3 regions of the Stenotrophomonas sp. 220_Sma genome follow, and region 2 is predicted to be linked to each of the others. Evidence: predicted binding sites of a transcription regulator. Region 2 holds the regulator's gene; each other region holds the start of a gene.
What was found. The regulator FliA, encoded in region 2, starts transcription of late flagellar genes. The targets are predictions, from matches to a motif close to TAAAGTTTNNCNNNCNNNGGCCGATAA.

Region 1: a site for FliA is predicted at 4,210-4,236, ahead of ACZLIB_RS17135 (methyl-accepting chemotaxis protein). Genes of this name have one in related genera too.
Region 3: a site for FliA is predicted at 3,906-3,932, ahead of ACZLIB_RS22785 (GGDEF domain-containing protein). Genes of this name have one in related genera too.

What each region holds. Positions count from the first base shown of each region.
Region 1 covers NZ_CM151348.1:3,641,947-3,649,569, forward strand. The annotation lists gene ACZLIB_RS17115 (amino acid permease) at 1-74, opposite strand, end outside; gene ACZLIB_RS17120 (AraC family transcriptional regulator) at 157-879, opposite strand; partial or broken gene ACZLIB_RS17125 (hypothetical protein) at 986-1,198, shown strand; gene ACZLIB_RS17130 (hypothetical protein) at 1,250-1,993, shown strand; gene ACZLIB_RS17135 (methyl-accepting chemotaxis protein) at 2,051-4,180, opposite strand; gene ACZLIB_RS17140 (L,D-transpeptidase family protein) at 4,416-5,378, shown strand; gene ACZLIB_RS17145 (M23 family metallopeptidase) at 5,383-6,057, shown strand; gene ACZLIB_RS17150 (hypothetical protein) at 5,993-6,661, opposite strand; gene ACZLIB_RS17155 (adenylosuccinate synthase) at 6,779-7,623, opposite strand, start outside.
Region 2 covers NZ_CM151348.1:2,196,334-2,203,956, forward strand. The annotation lists gene motD (flagellar motor protein MotD) at 1-298, opposite strand, end outside; gene ACZLIB_RS10320 (flagellar motor protein) at 300-1,040, opposite strand; gene ACZLIB_RS10325 (chemotaxis protein CheA) at 1,142-2,974, opposite strand; gene ACZLIB_RS10330 (protein phosphatase CheZ) at 2,977-3,582, opposite strand; gene cheY (chemotaxis response regulator CheY) at 3,582-3,974, opposite strand; gene ACZLIB_RS10340 (RNA polymerase sigma factor FliA) at 4,032-4,775, opposite strand; gene ACZLIB_RS10345 (MinD/ParA family ATP-binding protein) at 4,772-5,659, opposite strand; gene flhF (flagellar biosynthesis GTPase FlhF) at 5,646-7,268, opposite strand; gene flhA (flagellar biosynthesis protein FlhA) at 7,414-7,623, opposite strand, start outside.
Region 3 covers NZ_CM151348.1:4,904,104-4,911,726, forward strand. The annotation lists gene ACZLIB_RS22765 (D-hexose-6-phosphate mutarotase) at 1-189, opposite strand, end outside; gene ACZLIB_RS22770 (lytic murein transglycosylase) at 230-1,498, opposite strand; gene egtD (L-histidine N(alpha)-methyltransferase) at 1,583-2,557, opposite strand; gene egtB (ergothioneine biosynthesis protein EgtB) at 2,554-3,825, opposite strand; gene ACZLIB_RS22785 (GGDEF domain-containing protein) at 3,976-5,256, shown strand; gene ACZLIB_RS22790 (YchJ family protein) at 5,260-5,652, opposite strand; gene ACZLIB_RS22795 (sulfite exporter TauE/SafE family protein) at 5,755-6,534, shown strand; gene ACZLIB_RS22800 (ATP-binding protein) at 6,826-7,623, opposite strand, start outside.

The sequences.
Region 1 (7,623 bases), 1.4 Mb from region 2:
ATCATGATCAGCTGGCGGGGCTTGAGCGAATGTCCGAGGCGGGACGGCGAAGCGGTCGGAATCGAGTTGGGCATCGGCGGGGCTGGCGGCGGGCTACAGGGGCGACACCTTACCCTGTCCCGTGCCCACGGGGATAGGCACAGCGCAGCAGGCGGCTCAGGCCAGCGCCGGCTCGCCGACGTTGCCACCAATACGGGCCCGGTAGGCGCGCGGCGAGAAACCGGTTTCAGCCTTGAACTTGCGGGTAAAGGCGCTCTGGTCGCTGAAACCGCAGGCCTGGCCGATGCAGGCGATGCTGTCGTCACCGTGCAGCAGGTGCATGGCCATCTGGATCCGCAGCCGGGTCAGCACCTGCTGCGGGGTCATCTGGAACACCTTGCGGAAGCTGCGCTCCAGCTTCGACAGCGAGAAGCCGGTGATGTCCAGCAGGGTCTGCATGCGCACGTTCTCGGCGTAGTGCGCATTGAGGTGGGCCAGGGCCAGCCGCAGCTGCTCGTATTGGGTGCCCAGGCTGTCCTTCTGGCCGAGGTCGCGGGATATGCCGATCAGGCCCTCGATGGCCCCATCGACCACCAGCGGGCGCTTGCAGGTCAGGCACCAGCCCGGTTCGCGGTTGGCGAACAGGTGCAGCTCCATCAGGTTCTCGATCACCTCACCGGACAGCACGCGGGCGTCCTGGTCGACGTAGTCCGCACTGAGGCCGGTCGGGTAGATCTCGGCCGCGGTACGCCCGATCACGTCCTTGCGCGCGCGCAGACCCAGCCGCCGCAGCATGGTCTGGTTGACGTGGGTGTAACGCCCCTGAAGGTCCTTGATGAAGAACAGCACATCCGGGATGGCGTCGAACAGGGCTTCGATGTCGGCGGGCTCGACTCGCATGCCACAAGCATAGCCGAGGCCCCTTGCCGGTGCGATCACCCTTGCGGGACTTGCGCTTAACGCCGCCAGGCCCACCGTGGGGCCAGCCCCCACCGGAGAACCGGCCATGCCCCGCGGTGACAAGTCCGCCTATACCGAAAAGCAGAAGCGCCAGGCCGAGCACATCGAAGAGAGCGAGCGCGAGCGCGGTGCCAGCGAGGGGACGGCCGAGCGCATAGCGTGGGCGACCGTGAACAAGCAGGACGGTGGGGGCAAGCGCAGTGGTACTGGGCGCAAGGTGGCGAAGAAGCTCGCCACCAGGAAGTCTTCCGCCCGCAGCTGACACCCACGATGACAGCCCTTGCCCTTGTGCCCGAACTCTCCGATAGGCTTGCGCCACCTGCCGGAAGGTCAAATCATCAAAGGCGCCGCTCCTGGAGCCTTCAGAAATCCTGAAACTGCACGGGATCGGACCTCCCCATCCGCACTCTTGGTCTACATGAATCCAGAAACGCTGCTCAACGCTTTCCAGAATGCACACAACGAATACTTCCATCTACTGATGAAGCACTACCCGTCTGGCAGACAGCAGGACCAAGACGACGATTTCGCGGCTCCCCGGCTCTACGAGCTCGCAATTGAGGTTCATGCGTGCTCGATTGCATTGGGCCCAACGCCCTTGAAACGATTGTGCGCGCTGGGGCTGGAGCAGCTCTATCCATTCGACAATCCCGTGGATATCTACACGTGGCGAGTCGAGGTAAGGCAAAAGAACATTCCGCACACCCTGTTCGCGTCGATTGCCATTCGGATCGATTCCGAACTTGCCAGAATGCGTCGACTACTCGCACTGACGCCAGATGCGCCGATTGACGAGCTTCTGCCCGACCGGCAGTTCCTGCGTCGCAGCGGTGAACCCTTCTTCCCCGAATCCAAGACTGAAGTCGCCGATACAACACTTGCATCAATAGACAATCCGGCCTCGGCGTCGGTGATGTACGTCGGCAGTATTCATGTGAACTCAGCACCAGAGCATCAAGCCGTGAGCAAGCTAGAACGCCTGGAGAAAACCACGGCCATCGGCTCACACTCATCGACCATCATCAATGCGATCCGGCTGTTCTTCGGCACCTAGCATTGGCATGAACAACTCCAATGCGCGCTGGAGGTACTCCAGCGCGCGAACCATTCATCACGCGGCGGACTTAGGCCGCATATACCTGTCTTGCGCTTCGCCTTCCACCTTGAACACCGACACCGACGTGGTCAGTGCATGCGCCTGTTCTTCCAGTGCGCGGCTGGCGGCGGTGGCTTCTTCCACCAGCGCAGCGTTCTGCTGGGTCACCTGGTCCATCTGCACCACCACCTGGTTGACCTGCTCGATACCGGCGGCCTGTTCCTTGCTGGCCGCTGCGATATCGCTCATCAGCTGGGTGGTGCGCGAACTTGCCTGGGCTACGCGGGCGATCGCGGCTTCCGATTCAACGGTCACTGCCAGGCCGCTCTTCACCTTGGCAGCGGCATCTTCGATCAGTTCCTTGATCTCCTTGGCGGCGACACCGGCACGCTGCGCGAGCGTGCGCACTTCGCTGGCAACCACGGCAAAACCACGCCCCTGCTCACCTGCACGCGCCGCTTCCACCGCAGCATTCAGCGCCAGGATGTTGGTCTGGAACGCAATGCCGTCGATCACCGTGGAGATTTCCGAGATGCGTGCCGAGGACTGGTCGATCTCACCCATGACCGAGGCCATCTGTGCCATCGCCTGCTCGGTCTCGCGCACGGCGGCACCGGCCGCATGCGCTTCACTGTCGGCCTGACGCGCCAGCTCGGCGTTCTGGCGCACGGTGGAGGTCAGTTCCTCCATCGATGCGGCCGCTTCTTCCAGATTGGCTGCCTGCTGCTCGGTGCGGCGCGACAGATCATTGTTGCCGGCGGCCAGTTCCTGCGCCGCGTTGTTGATGCTGTCGGCAGCCACCTGGATGCCACGCACGATGCCGGTCAGCTGTGCGGTGGTGGTGTTGGCATCGTCGCGCATGCGTGCGAACACGCCGTCGTACTCGCCGTCCATGCGTGCGGTCAGGTCGCCGTGCGAGATCGCGCGCAGCACGTCGGAGACATCGGCGATGCTGGCCTGCGAACTGGCCATCATGCCGTTGAGATGTTCGACCATCGCCTTGAACTGGTACTGGAACGCAGCGGCATCACCACGCATGCTGAAATCACCAGCGCGTGCGGCGCGGGCCAGTTCATCGATCTGCGCGTTGATCGCCATCAGGCTCTGCTTCACCGCGGCCAACGTACGGGTCAGCGTGCCCTTCTCGCCCGGGTAGTCGGGCAGGTCGCGGCTGAGGTCGCCGATGGCGTAGCGCTGCATCACTTCGGCCATCAGCAGCTCCACCTGCACGTGCGATTCGACCAGGCTGTTGGTGGCCTGCACCATGCGGCCGAAGTCACCGGGGAACGCCGTGGCGTCCATGCGATAGCGGATCGCGCCCGCCTCATGCTGCTCAGCCATCTGCAGCTGTGCGCCGATCGCCGCCTGCACGCTCTGCCGCACGCTGGCCATCGCCTCGCCCAGCTGGGTCAGTTCGTCACGGCCGCCAAGGCGGAACTCCTGGTCCAATTGTCCCTTGGACAGGCGCTCGGCCAGGTTCACCGCGCGGGCCAGCGGACCGGTCAAGCTGCGGCCGATCATCACCGAGGCACCGATGCCCACCAGCAGCGCGACGCCGCCCAGCACCAGCAGCTGCAGCAGGCTGCGCTCGCCCAGGCGGATCGCCTCGGCGGCTGCCTCACGGCTTTCCTTCTCTTCGAAGTCCACGCCATCGGACAGCGCCTTGTTCCAGCCGTTTGCCGCTTCCTGCACCGGGCCCAGGGTCAGCGCTACGGCGCCCGGGTAGTCGCCCTGCTCCATCAGTTCGCTGGTCTGCTTGTTGAGCGGGCGCGCAATGGCACGCTTGGCCGCGATGGTTTCGGCAATGGCCTTGCCATCGGCGTCGCTGGGCAGCGCCTGGTAGGCGGTCCAGCTGGCCTCGTAGCGCTTCACCAGATCGGCGATGCGCTGCTCGTCGTGGCCGCGGTCTTCGCCCTGGCGGATCAGCATCTCGCGGCGCACCACCATCATCTGGTTGTTGGCATCGAGCATCTGCGACAGCAGGCGCACCTTGGCCACGCTGACGTCGACCACCTGCTGCATCGCGCGCTTCTGCACGACACTGGCGGTGGCGCCGGTGGCCACCACGGCGGCGACCAGCAGCAGCAACAGGCCAAAGCCCAGCCCAAGACGCCAGGCAACCCTGACGTTCCTCAAGTAGTTCATGGGGGTATCCAAAACGGGGGGATGCGCCCTTATCGGCGGCCCGGCAGGCAATCTTGATCGCCGTCCGTCGACGGCGTCGGCCACCGTTCACCTTGGTGAGCCCCCTGCGCAGCAGCACCTGCGCGCTGGACACGGCTGCAATACCCATGGCTGCTCATGCGGGCATCAGATCCCTTTCACGGTGGCTCGGCGGCTGCTGCGGGCAAGGTGGAGGCGTGACCTGCTGGAGATCCCAATGCCCTTGCCCGTGTCCCGATCCACCCTGCTCGCTCTCTCGCTGCTGGCGTCGCCAGCCTTCGCGCAGGCGCCGCCGCCCCACTTGCCCGCACCCATTGCCGAAACGGCCGGACCGGATACCGCACCCCACTCCGCCCTGCACGCCCAGGTGCTGCTGGATCGCGCGAATTTCTCCCCTGGCCAGATCGATGGCGAAATGGGCAGCAACCAGCGACGCGCGGTGTCGGGTTTCCAGGCAGCGCATGGGCTGGACGTAACGGGCGAACTGGACGACACCACCTGGAAGGCCCTGCAGGCCGATACCGTTGGGCCGCTGGCCAGCTACACGCTGACTGCTGAGGATGTTGCCGGTCCGTTCCAGGCCACACCGAAAGGGCCCGCCGCCCAGGCCAAGCTCACATCGCTGGGCTACGGCAGTGTGGAAGAAGCCCTCGGCGAGCGCTTCCATGCCTCCCCTGAGCTGATGAAGGCGCTCAATCCCGGCGTGGACCTGACCAAGGCCGGCAGCCGCATCCAGGTACCCAACATCGCACTGGCCGCATTGCCGAAGGCGGCGAAGATCGTGGTCGACAAATCCGACTCCACGCTGCAGCTGCTGGATGCGCAGGGCAAGGTGATCGCACAGGTGCCGGTGTCGTCGGGCAGCCAGCACGACCCGTTACCGATCGGCGAATGGAAGATCCTGGGCGTTTACCGCGACCCGCCGTTCCACTACAACCCGAAACTGTTCTGGGATGCCCGCAAGGGCGAAAAGAAGGCCACCCTGCCACCGGGTCCGAACAATCCGGTCGGGCGGGTCTGGATCGATCTGTCCAAGCCGCATTACGGCCTGCATGGCACGCCCGAACCCGGCCATGTGGGCAAGACCGAATCGCATGGCTGCGTGCGCATGACCAACTGGGATGCGCTGCGCGTGGCCGATGCCGTGGATACCTCGGTACCCGTGGTGATGCAGGAGTGAGCCGATGCGCCTTTCGCAACTGATCGTGCTGGGCGTTCTGCTGGGGCTGGGTGCAGGCTGGTGGCTGCACCGCGATGCGGGTGATCCGGTACCCGCCCCGCTGCCGCAAGCGCAATCGGCACTGGCAGCGGCGCCGGCGAAGGAATCTGTAGCGACACCCGCAACAGCCCCACCCGCCAACACCGCGCCGTCGGCCGCGCAGACTGCGGATGCACCGTCCGGTCTGCTGCTGCCGGTGCAGGGTATCCATGCGTCCCGGCTGCGCGATACGTTCACCGATGCACGCAGCGAGGGTCGCGTGCACGATGCCATCGACATCATGGCCGATACCGGTACGCCGGTGCTGGCGGTGGCCGATGGAACGGTTGAAAAACTGTTCAACAGCGAGCGCGGCGGCTTGACGATTTACCAGTTCGAGCCCAGCGGGCGCTGGTGCTACTACTACGCGCATCTGCAGCGCTACGCCGATGGCCTGGCGGAGAAGCAGGTGATCAAGCGCGGAGAGGTGATCGGTTACGTGGGCAGCACCGGTAACGCCAGCGCTGAGGCCCCGCACCTGCACTTTGAGGTGCACCTGCTGGGCCCGGAAAAACAGTGGTGGAAGGGAGAGTCGATCAATCCGTATCCGCTGTTGAAACAGGCGGCTTCGACGCCCGACGCTGCCAGTGCCGCAAGGTGATGGTGAATACCACCAGCGCAGCGCCCGGAATCAGCAGGAACAACGCCGCCACCTTCCAGAAGAAGAACGGCCACAGCCACGCGTAGTCCAGGTCGGTCAGCTTCAGTACGTCCATCGGTGGCAGCAGTTCCACCGAGGCCACGCGCCCCGCCAGCGCGGGCTCGACCTCCAGAACGGTCACCCGCAGCCACGAACGCCCGCGCGGCAGCGCATCCCCCCGGCCATAACCGAAGTACGAGGCGGCAAATCCAGCAGGCACAACCGATTCCAGCGCGCGGGTGATGCCGGAACCCGGCACGCCCGAACGCGTTTCGGCGCGGAAGTCGGTCTGATCTGTCGGGGTTTCCACGCGCAGGCGCACCTCAGGATCGATCGCCGTGGAAGTACCGTCATCCGCGTAGCGCAGGCGCAGCCGCAATTGGTCATCGATGAAGCGGTAGACCGTGACCTCGGCCGTCGCACCCGGGCTCAGCACCAGAGGCAGCACCTGCGTGCGTGAGGCCATGTGGTTGGCGATCGCGCCCAGCACCAGCACCGCGCAGGCAAGCACCCACAGGCTCCACAGCACCCACAGGGTGATCCGCACCACCGTTACGCCCTTCACGCTGACATCCGGGTCATCACGTCATTTCCCTGCTGGCCGTGCCGACACAGTAACGAAAAAGCCCCGCTTTCGCGGGGCTCTTCCTGTCACCTACGCCGGGCAGCGCCCGGCGCTACCTCAGGCGAACGGATCCTGCAGGACCATGGTGTGGTCGCGGTCCGGGCCGGTGGAGACGATGCTGATCGGGCAACCGGCCAGCTCTTCCAGCGAACGCAGGTAGGCACGTGCGGCCGGCGGCAGGTCGTCCCAGTTGGTGATGCCGTGGGTGTTCTCGCTCCAGCCCGGGAACTCCAGGTACACCGGGGTGCAGTCTTCCCAGCCCTGCGCGTCCAGCGGCGCGTACTCGGTGCGCTTGCCGTTGTATTCGTAGGCGATGCAGACCTTCAGCTTTTCCATGCCATCCAGCACGTCCAGCTTGGTGATGCACAGGCCGCTGATGCCGTTGATGGCCACGGCGCGCTTCAGCGCGACGATGTCCATCCAGCCGCAGCGACGCGGACGGCCGGTCGAGGCACCGTACTCGGCGCCGCGGTCACGGATGCCCTGGCCGACTTCGTCGTCCAGCTCGGTCGGGAACGGGCCGCCGCCAACGCGGGTGGCGTAGGCCTTGGCGATACCCAGCACGTAGTCGATCGAATCGGCGCCGACGCCGGAACCGGCCAGTGCACCACCGACGGTGGTGTTGGAGCTGGTGACGTACGGGTAGGTGCCGTGGTCGATGTCCAGCAGCGCACCCTGCGCGCCTTCGAACAGCACGCGCTTACCCTGCTTGCGCAGGTCGTGCAGGATGCCGGCCACGTCGGACTTCATCGGCTGCACGTATTCGCCGAAGGCCAGCGCTTCGTCGAAGGTCTTCTGGAAATCGACCGCATCGGTGTTCAGATACTTGGTCAGCACGAAGTTGTGGTAATCCAGCGCGGTGCGCAGCAGTTCTTCCAGCTGCTTCGGGTAATGCAGGTCGG
Region 2 (7,623 bases):
CGTGCGACGGCGCAGGCGCCGAGGGCCCGATCTTGGTGCCGGACTTGATCACCGAGGGGCTGTCCCAGCCGCCACCCTGCACCTGCTTGTTGCCCACCTGTACCGGATTGATGGTGCGCGGCGCGCCCCCGAAGGCATCGGTCAGCGCGTCGGCCATGATCCGGTACTTGCCTTCGTTCACCGAGGAAATCGCGTACATGACCACGAAGAAGGCGAGCAGCAGCGTCATCAGGTCGGCATAGGGGATCGCCCATGCTTCGTGGTTGGCGTGCTCTTCGTGGTGCTTGCGGCGGGCCATGTCAGTGCAGGAAGCCGGAGAGGTTGGTTTCGATGTTGCGCGGGTTTTCGCCCTGGGCGATCGAGATCAGGCCTTCGATGACCATTTCGCGGTCGCGGGTGTTGTGCGAGATCACACTCTTGAGCTTGGCGGCCACCGGCAGGAACAGCAGGTTGGCCGAGGCGATGCCGTAGATGGTGGCGGTGAACGCGGCGGCGATGCCGTGGCCGAGCTTGCTCGGATCGGCCAGGTTCTTCATCACCGCGATCAGGCCAAGCACGGCACCGATGATGCCCAGCGTCGGTGCATAGATGCCCATCGCTTCGAAGACCTTGGCACCGGCCTGGTCCTGGTGTTCCTGGCTGCCCAGTTCGATTTCCAGCATGTGCCGCATCGATTCGGGTTCGACGCCGTCCACCAGCAGCTGCAGGCCCTTGCGCAGGAACGGGTCCTGCTGTGCTTCCACCTGCGATTCCAGGCCCAGCAGGCCCTGGCGGCGGGCGATGTTGCTCCACTCGACGATCTGCTGGATCAGTTCGCGGCGATCGCTGTGCGGCGGGCGCACGACCCAGCGCACGATCTTGAAGGCATGCTTGAACACCGCCGGCGAGGTGTGCAGCAGGATCGCGGCGACGGTGCCGACGATGACGATCACGAACGCCGCAGGCGACCACAACGACGCCAGGCCGGCGCCCTTGAGGATGCTGCCGCCGACCAGCGAGGCCAGGGCGAGAAAGAGTCCAATGAGGCTGAGTCTATCCATGGTTCCGGTATCGGCGTGTATGAATGGGACTTGAGACACCGGTAGATCGCGTACAGACGGTAGTCACAGTTTTCGGGGCGCCGGGCATGGCCCGGCGGGGGTCATCGCAGCCCGTCCACGTCCAGGATCAGCGCCATGCGACCATCGCCGATCAAGGTTGCACCGGCATAACCGCGCAGGCCGCGCAGCGCTTTCGGCAGCGGCTTGATGACCACTTCCTCACGCCCGCGTACCTGGTCCACGACCAGCCCGAAGCGCGCTTCGCCAGCCTGCAGCACCACGATGGTCAGCAGCGGCGAGGCGGCCGGCGTCACATCCAGCCACTGGCGCAGATCGACCAGCGGCAGCGTGTGCGAGCGGCGGTCGAGCACGGCACGGCCATCGAACCAGCCCAGCGAGGTGCGCGGCGCGTGCAGCACTTCCATCACGCGGGCCAGCGGCAGCGCATAGACGTCCTCGCCGGCCTGCACCAGCAGGGTCGGCAGGATCGCCAGGGTCAGCGGCACGCGGATCAGGAAGCGGCTGCCACGGCCCAGTTCCGACTGGATCTGGATCTGGCCGCTCAGTTCGCGGATGCGTGACTGCACCACGTCCATGCCGACGCCACGACCGGAGATGTCGGTGACCTGCTGCTTGGTCGAGAAGCCGGGCAGGAACACCAGGTGCAGGCACTCCTCGCTGCTCAGGCGCGCGGCGGCTTCCGGATCGATCAGGCCCTTCTCGCGCGCCTTGGCGCGCAGCTTTTCCGGGTCGATGCCGGCGCCATCGTCCTGTACCTCGATGCTGACGTAGTCGCCTTCCTGCTGTGCCGACAGGCGCACATGGCCCATCCGTGGCTTGCCCTGTGCCTCGCGCAGGTCGGGCATTTCCACGCCATGGTCGATGGCGTTGCGGACCAGGTGCACCAGCGGGTCGGCCAGCGCTTCGACCAGGTTGCGGTCGAGCTCGGTCTCGGCGCCGATCAGTTCCAGGTCCACTTCCTTCTTCAGCGAGCGGGCGACGTCGCGGGCAACCTTGGGGAAGCGCGAGAACACCTTGCCCACCGGCTGCATGCGGGTGCGCATCACTGCCGACTGCAGGCGGGCGGTGGCGATATCCAGAGTGGACACGGCCCGGTCCAGCTCTTCATCGCGCAGGCGTGCACGCAGGGTCTTGAGCCGATTGCGTGACAGCACCAGTTCGCCGATCAGGTTGACGATCGCGTCCAGGCGCTTGGTGTCCACGCGCACGGTATGTTCGGCCTCGGCCAGCGGCTTGGCGGCCGGCTTCGCCGCCGGTGCCGGTGCGGCGACCGGGCGCGGCGCTGCGATCGGTGCCGGTGCCACCACGGCCGCAGGCTTGGTGCCCGGTGCCGCGCCACCGTGCAACTGGTCGAGCAGGGCTTCGAACTCGTCTTCGCTGATCAGTCCGTCGTCGGCCTTCTTCGCTGGCGCGACCGCGGTCGGCGCGTTGCCACCATGCAGCTGGTCGAGCAGAGCCTCGAATTCGTCGTCGGTGATCAGGTCGCTGTCACCCGCGGTGGGTGCTGCGGCGGCGGCGGGTGCAGCCACGGCACCGCCGTGCACGTCGAACTGTGCGATCAGGTCCGGCGGCGCATAGCCCGGCTCGGTGCCGGAGGAAACCGCGTCCAGCATCGACTGCAGGTAGTCCAGCGATTGCTGGGCCGCGTCGAAGTGGTGGGCCTGCAGCACGGCCTGGCCGGCACGTGCGGCGCCCAGCGCCTCTTCAGCGGCATGGCACAGCTCGACCATGGCGGTGACGCCGAGGAAGCCGGCGCCGCCCTTGAGCGTGTGGTAGCCGCGGAACACCGCGTTGAGCTGGTCGCTGTCCTGCGGTGCCTGCTCCAGCGACACCAGCTGTTCGCCGAGGCGATCCAGGATTTCCTGTGCCTCGATGATGAAATCGGCAGTGATGTCGTCGGATACCGCGCTCATGCTTACAGCCCCAGATCCGACAACAGGTCGTCGGCGTCGTTCTGCGAGACCGCGTGGCGGTCCAGTCCCTTCAGTGCCGGCCCGGCCAGTTCCGGGTCGGTGCGATGCTGTTCCGGTGGCAGGCCGAGCGCGCCGAAGCCTTCGTGCACGCGGCGGACGATGCCGACCACGCGACGGATGATCTGCCCGGTCAGGTCCTGGTAGCTCTGGGTCAGGGCGATCTCGGTCAGGTTGTGGCGGATGCGCTCGAGCTGCGCGTCCTGGCCCGGCTGCAGGCCTTCGGCGCGCAGCTGTTCGGTCAGGCTGCGGCATTCCTCGGCCAGGTCCAGGGTGCGGTGCGTGGCCTGTTCGGTCATCGCCACCACGTGGTCCAGTCGCGCGCAGGCGTCGTCCAGTTCGCCGGCTTCGCTCGGCACGGTCGGCAGTTCGCCCAGCGCCTGTCCCAGCTCGCGGGCCAGCCGCGAGAGGCCGCTCATCATCGGCTGCGTGCGCAGCGCGACCAGCCCGTCGATGCGCTGCCGCCAGGCGGCCTCGTCACCGGATTCGAGCGCGTCCAGGGCCTCCTGCAGGCGCAGGGCGAGGGCGTTCTTGTCGACCGTGGTATCCATCAGGCGCTGGCCGCCAGGCGTTCGAAGATCTTGCCGAGCTTCTCTTCCAGCGTCTGCGCGGTGAACGGCTTGATGATGTAGCCGTTCACGCCGCTCTGGGCGGCTTCGATGATCTGCTCGCGCTTGGCTTCTGCCGTGACCATCAGCACCGGCAGGGTCTTCAGCTTGGCATCGGCACGGATGGCCTTGAGCAGCTCGATGCCGGTCATCACCGGCATGTTCCAGTCGGTGACCACGAAATCGAACGGCTGGCTCTGCAGCAGCGACAGCGCGGCATGCCCGTCCTCGGCTTCGGCGGTATTGGTGAAGCCCAGATCGCCCAGCAGGTTCTTGACGATTCGACGCATGGTCGAGAAGTCGTCGACGATCAGGATGCGCATGTTCTTGTTCAAAGCAGAATTCCTTTGTTGTTCATTCCGGACGGCCGGGGGCAGCCGCCTCGGGGATGTTCATTCTTCGAGGCCTGCGTCGGCAGCCTCGAACAGCTTCAGCCGGCCACGCAGGCGCAGTACCGCCTGGCCGTGGATCTGGCAGACCCGCGACTCGCTCACGCCGAGCACCGCGCCGATCTCCTTCAGGTTCAGTTCCTGCTCGTAGTACAGCGAGAGCACCAGTTGTTCGCGCTCGGGCAGGTGGCCGATGGCCTTGCCCAGCTCGCGACCGAACTCGCCGCGCTCCAGTACCTGCTGCGGGGTCGGCCCGCCCTGGGCGACGGTGTCCAGCTCGCCCTGGTCCTCGATGCGCGATTCCAGGCTCAGCACCTGGCCACGTGCAGCGTCTTCCATCAGCCGCAGGTACTCAGGCAGCGGCATCTCCATCGCGGCGGCCACTTCAGTGGCGCTGGCGGCACGGCCACTGCTCTGTTCCAGGCGGCGGATGGTGGCGGCGGCATCACGTGCACGGCGGTGCACCGAGCGCGGGACCCAGTCACCACGGCGGATCTCGTCGATCATCGAACCACGGATGCGGATCGAGGCGTAGGTCTCGAAAGAAGCACCCTGGTCGGCGTCATAGCTGCGCGAGGCTTCGATCAGTCCCATCATGCCGGCCTGGATCAGGTCGTCGACCTCGACGCTGGCTGGCAGGCGCGCGGCCAGGTGGTGGGCGATGCGCCGCACCAGGTCCGAATGCTGGGCGATGACTTCGTTCGCCGCCGAGCGCTGCACTTCCCTGTACTGGGCTGCGCCTTTCATGCCGTCACCCCACGCTGCTTGAGGATGCGTTCGAGGAAGAACTCGACGCCGCCACGCGGTTCGGTCGGCGCCTGCCAGCGCGCGGTACGGCGCGCGATCTCGGTGATCGCCAGCGCCGCCGGGCTGGACGGATAGGCCTTCACCACCGGCTGCTGGCGCTGCACCGACAGGCGCAGCCAATCGTCCTGCGGCACGCAGCCCAGGTAGTTCAGCGAGACATCGGCAAGGAACTTCTCGCAGACGCGGGTCAGCTTCTCGTACAGCACGCGGCCCTCGTTGGGGTCGCGCACCATGTTGGCCACCACCTGGATGCGGTCCACGCCACGCTCGCGCGACAGCACCTTGATCAGTGCGTAGGCGTCGGTGATCGAGGCCGGCTCGTCACAGACCACCACCACGGTGTCCTGTGCGGCCTGGCAGAAGGTCAGCACGCCATCGGTGATGCCCGCGGCAGTGTCCACCACCATGATGTCCAGCTCGCGCTCCAGCTCGGAGAACACGTTGACCAGGCCAACGTGCTCAGCCGGGGCCAGCTCGGCCATGTGGCGGCGGCCGGACGCGGCCGGGACCACCAGCACGCCGTTCGGGCCTTCGACGATGACGTCATCCAGCGTGCAGCGGCCGGCGACCAGGTCGGCCAGCGTAAAGGTGGGGTTCAGGCCCAGGATCACGTCGATGTTGGCCAGGCCGAGGTCGGCGTCCAGCAGCAGCGTGCGCTTGCCCATGCCGGCCAGCGCCACGGCCAGGTTGGCCGACACATTCGTCTTGCCCACGCCGCCCTTGCCGCCAGTGACCGCAATGGTGCGCACAGGGCCGAGCGGCTCGCTGCGGGTGGCCGACAGCGGGAAGGTCTTGGTCAGCTTGGCGTACTCACGCGACGGCATGGTTCAACTCCGGGTTGCAGGGCATATCGGCCGCGCGGCGCAAATCTTCAAGGCGAAGTACAAGATTGGCTGCACTGGCCCGGTGCAGGTCCTCCGGGACGTCCTGGCCATCGGTCACCCAGGTGATCGGCAGGGCATGATCCACGGCCACCGACAGGGCATTGCCGAAGCGGCCGGTCTCGTCCAGCTTGCTCAGTACCAGGCCCTGCAGGTTGGCGGCGCCGAAGCGGCGGACCACCTCGTCCATGTCGCCGAAGCTGGTGTTGGCCGGCAGCACCAGCAGGGTGCGGACCTGGCGCGCGGCACGCAGCCACTGCAGCTGGGCGGCCAGTGCGCGGTCGCGCGGGCCCAGGCCGGCGGTGTCGATCAGCACCAGCTTGTAGTCCTTCAGGCGTTCCAGCAGCTGGTCCAGGTCGGTGCCGCTGTTGGCCTCATGCACCGCGATGCCGAGCTGGCGGCCGTAGCCGTACAGCTGCTCGCGGGCACCGATGCGGGTGGTGTCGGTGGTGACCAGGGCCACGTCACGCGGCGCGTGCTTCTCGGCGAAGCGCGAGGCCAGCTTGGCGATGGTGGTGGTCTTGCCGGCGCCGGTCGGTCCGACCAGTGCGATCACGCCACCTTCTTCCAGCGGGTCGACCGGGGCGATCGGCAGCTTGCGCGAAATCAGCCCCAGCATCAGGCCGCGGCCTCGATGGGCCTCGGTCTCCAGCGGGATCTGCATGGCCACGTCGCGGGCCAGGCCGGCATCGAAGCCATACTCGTCCATCAGGTCCAGCGCGGTGGCGCGCACCGGGCAGCCGCGCAGGCGCTCGTCGGTGAAGCGGTTCATCTCGCGCTCGATCACATGGCGCATGCCGGCCACTTCCTGGCGCAGCTGGCGGATCTCGGCGTCGTCCTGGGCCACCAGGGTCAGTGCCGGGGCTGGGGCCAGCACGGGGGCAGCGCCGGTTTCGTCGCTGGCTTCGACCGGTGCCGGTTCGCTGGCGACGATCCCGGGTTGCGCTTCGGTCACGGCAGCGGTCGGCAGCGGCGGCGGCTGCACGGCCGACGCCGCGCTTTCGTGATGCGTCTCGTGTGGCGGGTCGATCTGGAAGCGGGCGCGGTTGGCCGGTGCGGCGGTGCTGGGCGCCGGTGCGACGATGGCTTCGGCGAACGGAGCGAAGATCTGATCCGGCAGCGCCGGTTCGTTGACGGCGGCGCGTGCCAGGGTGGCGGCGAAGCCGGTGCTGCCGCGGGTCGGCACGATCTCGTCGGCGCTGTCCAGGGTGCGGCCGGTGGCGCCGACCGCAGCGCGGGCGAGGGCAGCCACGGCCGAGGTGGTTGCGGCGACCGGTTCCGGTGCCGGGGTATTGCTGCGGCGGCGGGTGACCGCGGCGATCACCGCGTCGGCGGCGGTGCGCGGCTTCGGCGCCGGCGGCGGAGCGATGTCACGACGCGAGGCTTCCAGTGCACGCTGCACGGCGCTCTCGTCGTAGTTGGCGGCGGCGACGATCTCGATGCCTTCCTCGATCCGGCGGTTGGACAGGATCACGGCGTCAGGACCATGTTCCTTGCGCACCAGGTTCATGGCCGAGCGCATGTCGGCGGCGACGAATCGTTTGATTTTCATGCTGTGGTCACGGGACGAAGACGGCGGGGTGGCGGTCGGAGAACTCGGGTGGTCGGTGGTCTGCACGGTGCGGGTTCCCCTTGGTATCTGTCTGTTGCGTTGGTTCGAAAGTGGTGTCTGTTTTCTGGCGCATCGGAGGGCGGCGTCAGCTGATCGTTCCGACCAGCTTCAGGCGCTTGTCCTCCGGCACCTCGCTGTAGGCCAGGACCGACAGCGACGGAACGCTGTGGCGGACCAGGCGGGCCAGCGCGGCACGCACCGGGCCAGGTACCAGCACGACCGCGGGCTCGTTGCGGGCTTCCTGCTTGCTGACACATTCGGCCAGGCTCTGGTGCAGTCGCTCAGCGAGTCCGGG
Region 3 (7,623 bases), 2.3 Mb from region 2:
ACCGCGGATGGGCGTGGGCAGCTCGGCGCGCGTGGGCGAAAGCCACAGTACATCGGGCTGCCCATCGGGAATGAACGACAGCAGCTGTCCGCCGAACACGCTGATGACCGCCGTCGCGCTGGGGGTGCGCACGTGCCAGGCCTCCAGCCCGTGATACAGGCCGCTGCTGATGTCCGGATCCGACTGCATGCGATGACGCTCCTTGAAGACCGCGGCGATGATGTCGCGGTCAGCGTGCCTGGGGCAAGGCCTTCTGCGCAGCGGGTGCGATGGCGGCCGCCTCTTCCTGCAGCGCGCGCAGGATGCGTTGGCCGGCACGCCCATCGGCATTGGCCCAGCCCAGGCGCTGCTGCTCGGACTGGATCGCGCGACGGGTGGCAGTACCGATCATGCCGTCGGCGCTGCCGATGTCGTAGCCACGCGCCAGCAGCAGGGCCTGCAGCTGGCGGCGCTCATCGCGGCCCAGGCCCGGGTCGTCGGTCGGCCAGGCGGTGGCCAACCCGCTGCCGCCACGCAGCTGGTCAGCCAGCGTGGCGATCGCCAGCGCATAGCTTTCAGCCGCGTTGTAGCTGTAGATCGCGTCGTAGTTGCGGAACACCAGCAACGCGGGGCCCTTGTTGCCGGCCGGCAGCAGCAGGGCGGCGCGCGCGTCGGCGGGCAGGTTGGCCGGAGCCAGCGCGCTGCCGTCCAGCGCGGTCACGCCCTGCGCACGCCAGTCGGCCAGGGCACGACGCTGGGTACGTCCGGCCTGGCTGGCGTTGAAGCCAGCGGGAACGCGAACTTCCATGCCCCACGGCTCGCCACTGCGCCAGCCGGCGCGCTTGAGGTAGTTGGCAGTGGAGGCCAGCGCATCGGGAATGCTGCCGACCAGATCGCGGCGGCCATCGCCATCCCCGTCCACGGCAATGCGTGCATAGGTGCTGGGCATGAACTGGGTGTGCCCGAAGGCACCGGCCCAGGAACCGGTGAGCCCCTGTGCCTGCAGGTCTCCGCGGTCGATCAGCTTGAGCAGCGCCAGCAGTTCACCGCGGAAGAACGGCTGGCGACGGCCGGCGCAGGACAGCGTGGCCAGTGACTGCAGCAGGGGACGCTTGCCGAACACGCGGCCGTAGTCGCTCTCCACGCCCCAGACCGCGACGATGGTGGCGGCATCGACACCGTACTGCGCCGACACCCGATCGAGCAGGTCGCGATGCTGCTCCAGCATGGCGCGACCATCAGCCACGCGCTGGCGATCGACCAGCGCGGCCAGGTAGTCCCAGATCGGCGTGGTGAATTCCGGCTGCGCATCGAGCAGGCCAAGCACACTGGGGTCCGGGGTGAGCCCGGCGGTGATTTCATTGAAGCGATCGGCACTGATGCCCTGGCTGGCGGCCGTGGCCTGCAGGCCCGTCAGGCAGCGGCTGAAGGCCGGATCGACGCTGGCATCCGGTGCTGCAGGCAACGCGGGGGGCGAGGCGAGAGCGGCCGCCAGGCCGAGCGTGGTCAGAATGGGCATGGCGTCCTCCGTGTTGCCGTTGCACGGCCATCTTAGGGGCACCGGCGTCGCTGAACCTGAAGCGGCACCCGCCGGCCGTCCGCCCTAGGCGGTGCGCAGCAGGCGCAGGCCATAGGCGGGACTGTCGGCGTCCCAGCGCTGCGTGACCTGCAGGCCCGCCTGCTGCAGCAGCGCTTCGAAGCTGTGGTCGGTGTACTTGTGGCTGTACTCCACGCGGATCGGTTCGTCAGCGGCAACGTGGAAGCTGCGGCCATCCAGATGCACATCCTGCGCCCAGCGGCTGACCAGATCGGTTTCGATGCGCAGCCGCGCGATGCTGTAACGGGCACGGTGGCGGAAGCCGTCGAGGTCGAAGTCGCTGCCGATCTCGCGGTTGAGCCGGGTCAGCAGGTTGAGGGTGAATGCGGCAGTGACGCCCTGCGCATCGTTGTAGGCCGCTTCGATCAGCGCCGGGTCCTTGTGCAGGTCGATGCCGACCAGGGCCAGGCCGTCGCGGCCCATCGTCTGGCGCATCGCCCGCAGCAGTGCGACCGCGTCTTCGCCTTCAAAGTTGCCCAGCGTGGAACCGGGGAAGAACAGCAGCCGTCGCGCGGGTTCGCGCTCGGGCATGGGAACGGCGACGGGGCGGGTGAAGTCGGCACAGACCGGCAGCATCTCCACCTCCGGCAGCGCCGGTGCCAGATGGTCGATGCTGGACAGCAGCGCGGCCCGCGAGATCTCGATCGGCGTATAGGCCACCGGGTCGTGAAGTGCGGCCAGCAGCAGCGCGGTCTTGCGTCCGCTGCCGCTGCCCAGCTCCACCACATGCAGACGCGGGCCAACGCTGCGGGCGATGTCCGGCAGCACACGCTTCAGCAGGGCCAGCTCGGTGCGCGTGGGGTAGTACTCGGGGGTCTGCGTAATCTGCTCGAACAGTCGCGAGCCACGCGCATCGTAGAAGTACTTAGACGGCAGCTGGCGCGGCGTACGTGAGAGTCCGGCCACCACGTCGGAGAGGATCTGCTGCCGCGCGGGGGTGAGATCGGTCAATGCCTGCAGCGCGTCATGCACGGTGCTCATGTGAGGTCCCTGGCCAGGCGCAGCCCGGAGAACTGCCAGCGCGCCGGCGGCATGAAGAAGTTGCGGTAGCTGGCGCGCACATGGCCGCGGGGTGTCGCGCAGCTGCCGCCACGCAGCACCCACTGCCCGCACATGAACTTGCCGTTGTACTCACCGAGGTTGCCGGCGAAGGGACGGAAGCCCGGATAGGCGCCATACGCGCTGTGGGTCCACTCCCAGACATCGCCGAACAGCTGCCGCATTCCACTGCCCTGCGCTGCCTGCGGGTGCAGCCGGTCGTCATCGGCGAAATGGCCGCGCAGCGGCTGCGACGCAGCGGCGGCTTCCCATTCGTACTCGCTGGGCAGGCGCGCGCCGGACCAGCGGGCGCAGGCATCGGCCTCGTAGTAGCTGAGGTGGCAGACCGGCGCGTGCGGATCCAGTTCGCGCCAACCGCCCAGGGTGTACTCGCGCTGCAGGGCGTCATCCCAGTACAGCGGGTGCTGCCAGCCCTCGGCTTCACGCAATGCCCAGCCTTCACTGAGCCACCAGCGCGGTTCGTGGTAGCCGCCGGCGTCGATGAAGGCGCTGTACTCGGCATTGCTGACGGGACGCTCGGCCAATGCATGCGCGGGGAGCAGCACGCGGTGCGCTGGCGCTTCGTTGTCGTAGGCGAACGCGGTGTGCTGCGGCCAGGCTGCGGCGCCGACGGTGACGATGCGCTCGGGTGATTCGACCCAGCCCTGCGCAGTGGCGACGCTGGCGACGGGCCGCAGATCCTCGCGATACGGTGGCTGCAGCGGGTTGCACCAGAACGCATGCTTGATGTCGGTGAGCAGCAGCTCCTGGTGCTGCTGTTCGTGCTGCAGGCCCAACTGCAGGTGCTGCAGCGCCTGCTCATCGAGATCGCCCGCCGCCAACCGCGATTGCACCTGTGCGTCGACCTGCTGGCGGTAGTCGCGCACCTGCTGCAGCGAGGGCCGCGACAGCAACCCGCGCTGTGGCCGCGCATGCGCCGGGCCGATGCTCTTGTAGTAGCTGTTGAACAGGTAGTCCCAGCCCGGGTCATGCGCTGGCACGGTGGCGAAACCCGCCAGCACGAAGCGTTCGAAGAACCAGGTGGTGTGGGCCAGGTGCCATTTGCTCGGGCTGGCGTCAGCCATGCTCTGCAGCATGGCGTCCTCGGCGCTGAGCGGCGCGGCCAGCTGCAGGCTGCGCGTCCGTACATGGGCGAACTGGCGGGCGAGATCGTGCTGCGGGGCAGCGACGGCGGCGGGTACGCTGTCCATGTGGGCAGCATCGGCGCTGGACGGTGAGTGCGACGTCATGGTTCGGCGTCACTTCGTTCACATGGATGAGCCTGCCGCATTCAAGAAGCCACCACGAACGCCGCTAACGGCAATGCTGCGGCCGCGTCGTCACCGCGCTGGAATTCCTGCTTGCCCCTGCATCCGCTCCGCCAGCCTGCGCATTACCTGTTCGTGCTGCCTGCCGTGCTGGTTGCCGTGGTGGTGTGGACCGCATTGGATACCGCAGACGTGGCCAGCCCGGCGCAGCGCATCCTGCCCTGGCTGCTGGCCTGCCTCGGTGCCGGCCTGGCCCTGCTCTACCACCAGGTGCGCACGTTGTGCCTGCTGATGGTTGTGGCGGTGACGTTCGCGCTGCTGCACCAGGACGTCGCTGGCTACCTGCGCAATGGCCATGTCACCACGCTGACACCGCTGCGCTTCCACGCCATCTCGGCCTGGTTGCCGCTGTTGTCTGCCGGCCTTGCGTTGTGGCCGGAGCGCGGACGGCGGCGCCAGGACCTGCTGCTGCGCGGTATTGCCATCGGCACCGCGGTGATGATCTTCCTGCTGCTAGCCACACAGCAGCCGCGCGGCATGCACGATCTGCTGTCGAACCGTCACTGGGCCTGGATTCCCGCCGACTGGAACGCGCTGGCGCAGCTGCCGGCGCTGCTGTTCCTGCTGGCGACCGCAGCGTTGGGCTGGCAGGCGTGGCGGCATCCTCGGCCACTGCACACGGCGATGCTGCTGGCCCTGCTGTGCCTGTGGTGGATGCTGCCGCGGATCTTCCTGCAGCCGGTGCTGCTGCCGGCGCTGAGCAGCGCCGCCCTGCTGCTGATGCTGGGCGCGATGCTGCAGGAGTCCTTCCACATGGCCTTCCGCGATGAGTTGACCGGCCTGCCGGGGCGACGGGCATTCAACGAGACCCTGCAGCGGGCACGCGGCACCTACAGCATCGCGATGGTGGACGTGGACCACTTCAAGTCATTCAACGACACCCATGGCCACGACACCGGAGACGATGTACTGCGCCTGGTGGCCTCGCGGCTGGCGCGGGTGGGCGATGGCGGCCGCGCGTTCCGATACGGCGGCGAGGAATTCGCGGTGGTGTTCCAGGACCGTCCGGCGACGGCCTGCGTCGATGCAGTCGAAGCCCTGCGGCAGAGCATCGAGGACACCCGCATGCAGCTGCGCGACCGCAGCACCCGCAGCCGCGACGACGAGGCCGGCCGACAGCAGCGCGGACGCGGTGGCAGCGGCCAGGTCGTGCAGGTGACCGTGAGCATCGGCCTGGCCGACAGTCGTGTGGACCGGCGGCCGATGGCGGTGGTCAAGGCCGCCGACCAGGCGCTGTACGCGGCCAAGGACGGGGGCCGCAACCAGGTGCACGCGCAGGCCGGCCAGCGCGTGCTGGCAGTGCACGGCGGCTGAGGCTCAGACCGCGTCGAGGTAGTACCAGCGGCCGTCGATGCGCTGGAAGCGGCTGTGCTCGGTCATCTTGACCGCACTGCCGCCGCCGACGCGATAGCGCGCGGTGAAGCGGACATCGGCGCTGTCAGCACCGGTGATGGCGTGCTCGTGTACGGTCAGGCCCAGCCAATGGGTACGCTGGCCGGGTGCATCATCCAGCGTCAACTCGGCCGGACGCGTGTCCGGATGCCAGCTCTGGCGCAGGTAATCAGCCAGACCGCGCACGTAGGCGCTGTAGCGCGAACGCATCAGGCGCTCGGCATCGGGCGCGGCTTCACCGGCGTGGAAACGGCCGCAGCAGGCGGCATAGTCGGCGGGAAGGCCACAGGGACAGGGATCGGCGGGTTTTCGGCTCATGCCGGCATTGTCGCCGGGTTGCGCGGATTGATCCACGCGCGGCACGGGCCAGCTGAAGCAGGACAGGCGTATGCTGTCGCGCCCCCACCTTGATTGATCGCCGTGCTGGAACTGGTTCCCCCTGAGTTGTGGTGGCTGGTGGTGATCGCCTTCATCGCCGGTCTTGTGGATGCCGCCGTGGGTGGCGGTGGCCTGGTGCAGCTGCCCGGCCTGTTCACGGTGCTGCCGCAGCAGACGCCGGCGATGCTGTTCGGTACCAACAAGTTCAGTTCGATGTTCGGCACCGGTGCGGCTGCCTGGCGCTATGCGCGCAACGTGCGCTTCCCGTGGAAGCCGGTGCTGTTCGCGGCCGGCACCGCCTTCATCTTCTCCTTCGCCGGGGCCACCGCGGTGAGCCTGCTGCCCAAGGACGCGGTGCGCCCACTGGTGCTGGTGCTGCTGATCGCGATGCTGGCCTACACGTTGTGGAAAAAGGACTTCGGTGCGCTGCACCGGCCGCAGGAGATCGGCCGCCGCGAGCTGGTGATCGCGCTGGCGATCGGTGCAGCGATCGGCTTCTACGATGGCTTCTTCGGGCCGGGCACCGGCAGCTTCCTGATCTTCCTGTTCGTGCGCTTCTTCGGCCTGGATTTTCTGCGCGCATCGGCCGCGTCGAAGGTGGTGAACCTGGCGACCAATGTGGCGGCGATCTCGTTCTTCGTGCCGACCGGCAACATCCTGTGGCTGTTCGCGCTGCCGATGGCGGCGGCCAACATCATCGGTTCGGTGGTGGGCACGCGGTTGGCGCTGAAGGGCGGCACGCCGTTCATCCGCAAGCTGTTCGTGGGGCTGGTGGTGGTGCTGATCGCGCGGATGGCGTGGGATACGTTGCGCGGAGCGTGATCCACCGCGTCGCTGGCGCCTGACTCCCATGTGGGCGATCGGATGAGGGGGCATGGCAGGACACGCCGTGAACCCGTCCATGGGGGCTCGTGAGCGCCATCCATGGCGCTCGCGGTCCTGCCATGCCCCCTCACCCAACCGCTACCCGGCCTCTGCGCGAGCGCGGAAGCTGGGAGCAAGGGCAAGAGCAGAGCGACTTCCGGTAGGTGCCAACCTTGGTTGGCACACGGTTTCCGATCGCGAAGAGCAGCCGAGCATGGCTCGGCTCTACAGGTCGCTGGACCGAGGCGGTCAGGCCTCGGCTTCTTCCGGTTCGTTGGCCTGCTGGCGGCTGCGCTCGGGCAGCTTCAGGCGCTTGCCTTCTTCGTCGTACTCGATCAGCAGCACGCCGGAGTCGTGGCGACCGCTGATTTCGACGAAGCAGGCACCGCCGATGAACGGTTCCAGCGTCATCACCGACTTCAGCGGGGTGGCGACCACCATCTGGAAGCCGAAGTTGTCGAAGATGTTCATCGCCAGTGCGGTGAACTCGTTGTCGGCCTTGTCGAAGGCTTCGTCGAGCACGACGGCGGCGTAGCTGGGCAGCTGGCTGTCGGCGCCGCCGAGCTGGTAGCGCAGTGCCGCAGCCAGGCAGGTGGTGGCCAGTTTCTGGCGCTGGCCACCGGACTTGCCGGCACCACTGCGGTAGATCTCGACCTGCTGGCGCGTTTCCGCATCCAGCTCGACGCCGATGAACTCCACGTGCATGCGCACGTCCAGCACCAGCTCGCGCCAACGCTTGTCCTCGCCTTCCTGCGAACCCAGGCGGTTGACCAGCTGGCGCAGCACGGTGAACTGCGATTCGGCCAGCTCGCGCTGCTCGGTCTGCTGCTGCGACAGCACCTCGCGCAGCTGCAGGTGGAACTCGCCGACTTCCGGCAGGCGGCGGTCGCTCAGTTCGATGGTCAGCAGCGTGCCACGGTTGAACGGCACCTGCTCCAGGCTGGCGTTGACTTCGTCCAGGCGCTGGCCGATCGACTTGCGGGCCTCTGCACTGTGGCGCTGCAGGGCCAGCAGGTTGTTCTTGCTCTGGTTCTGCAGCAGATCGAA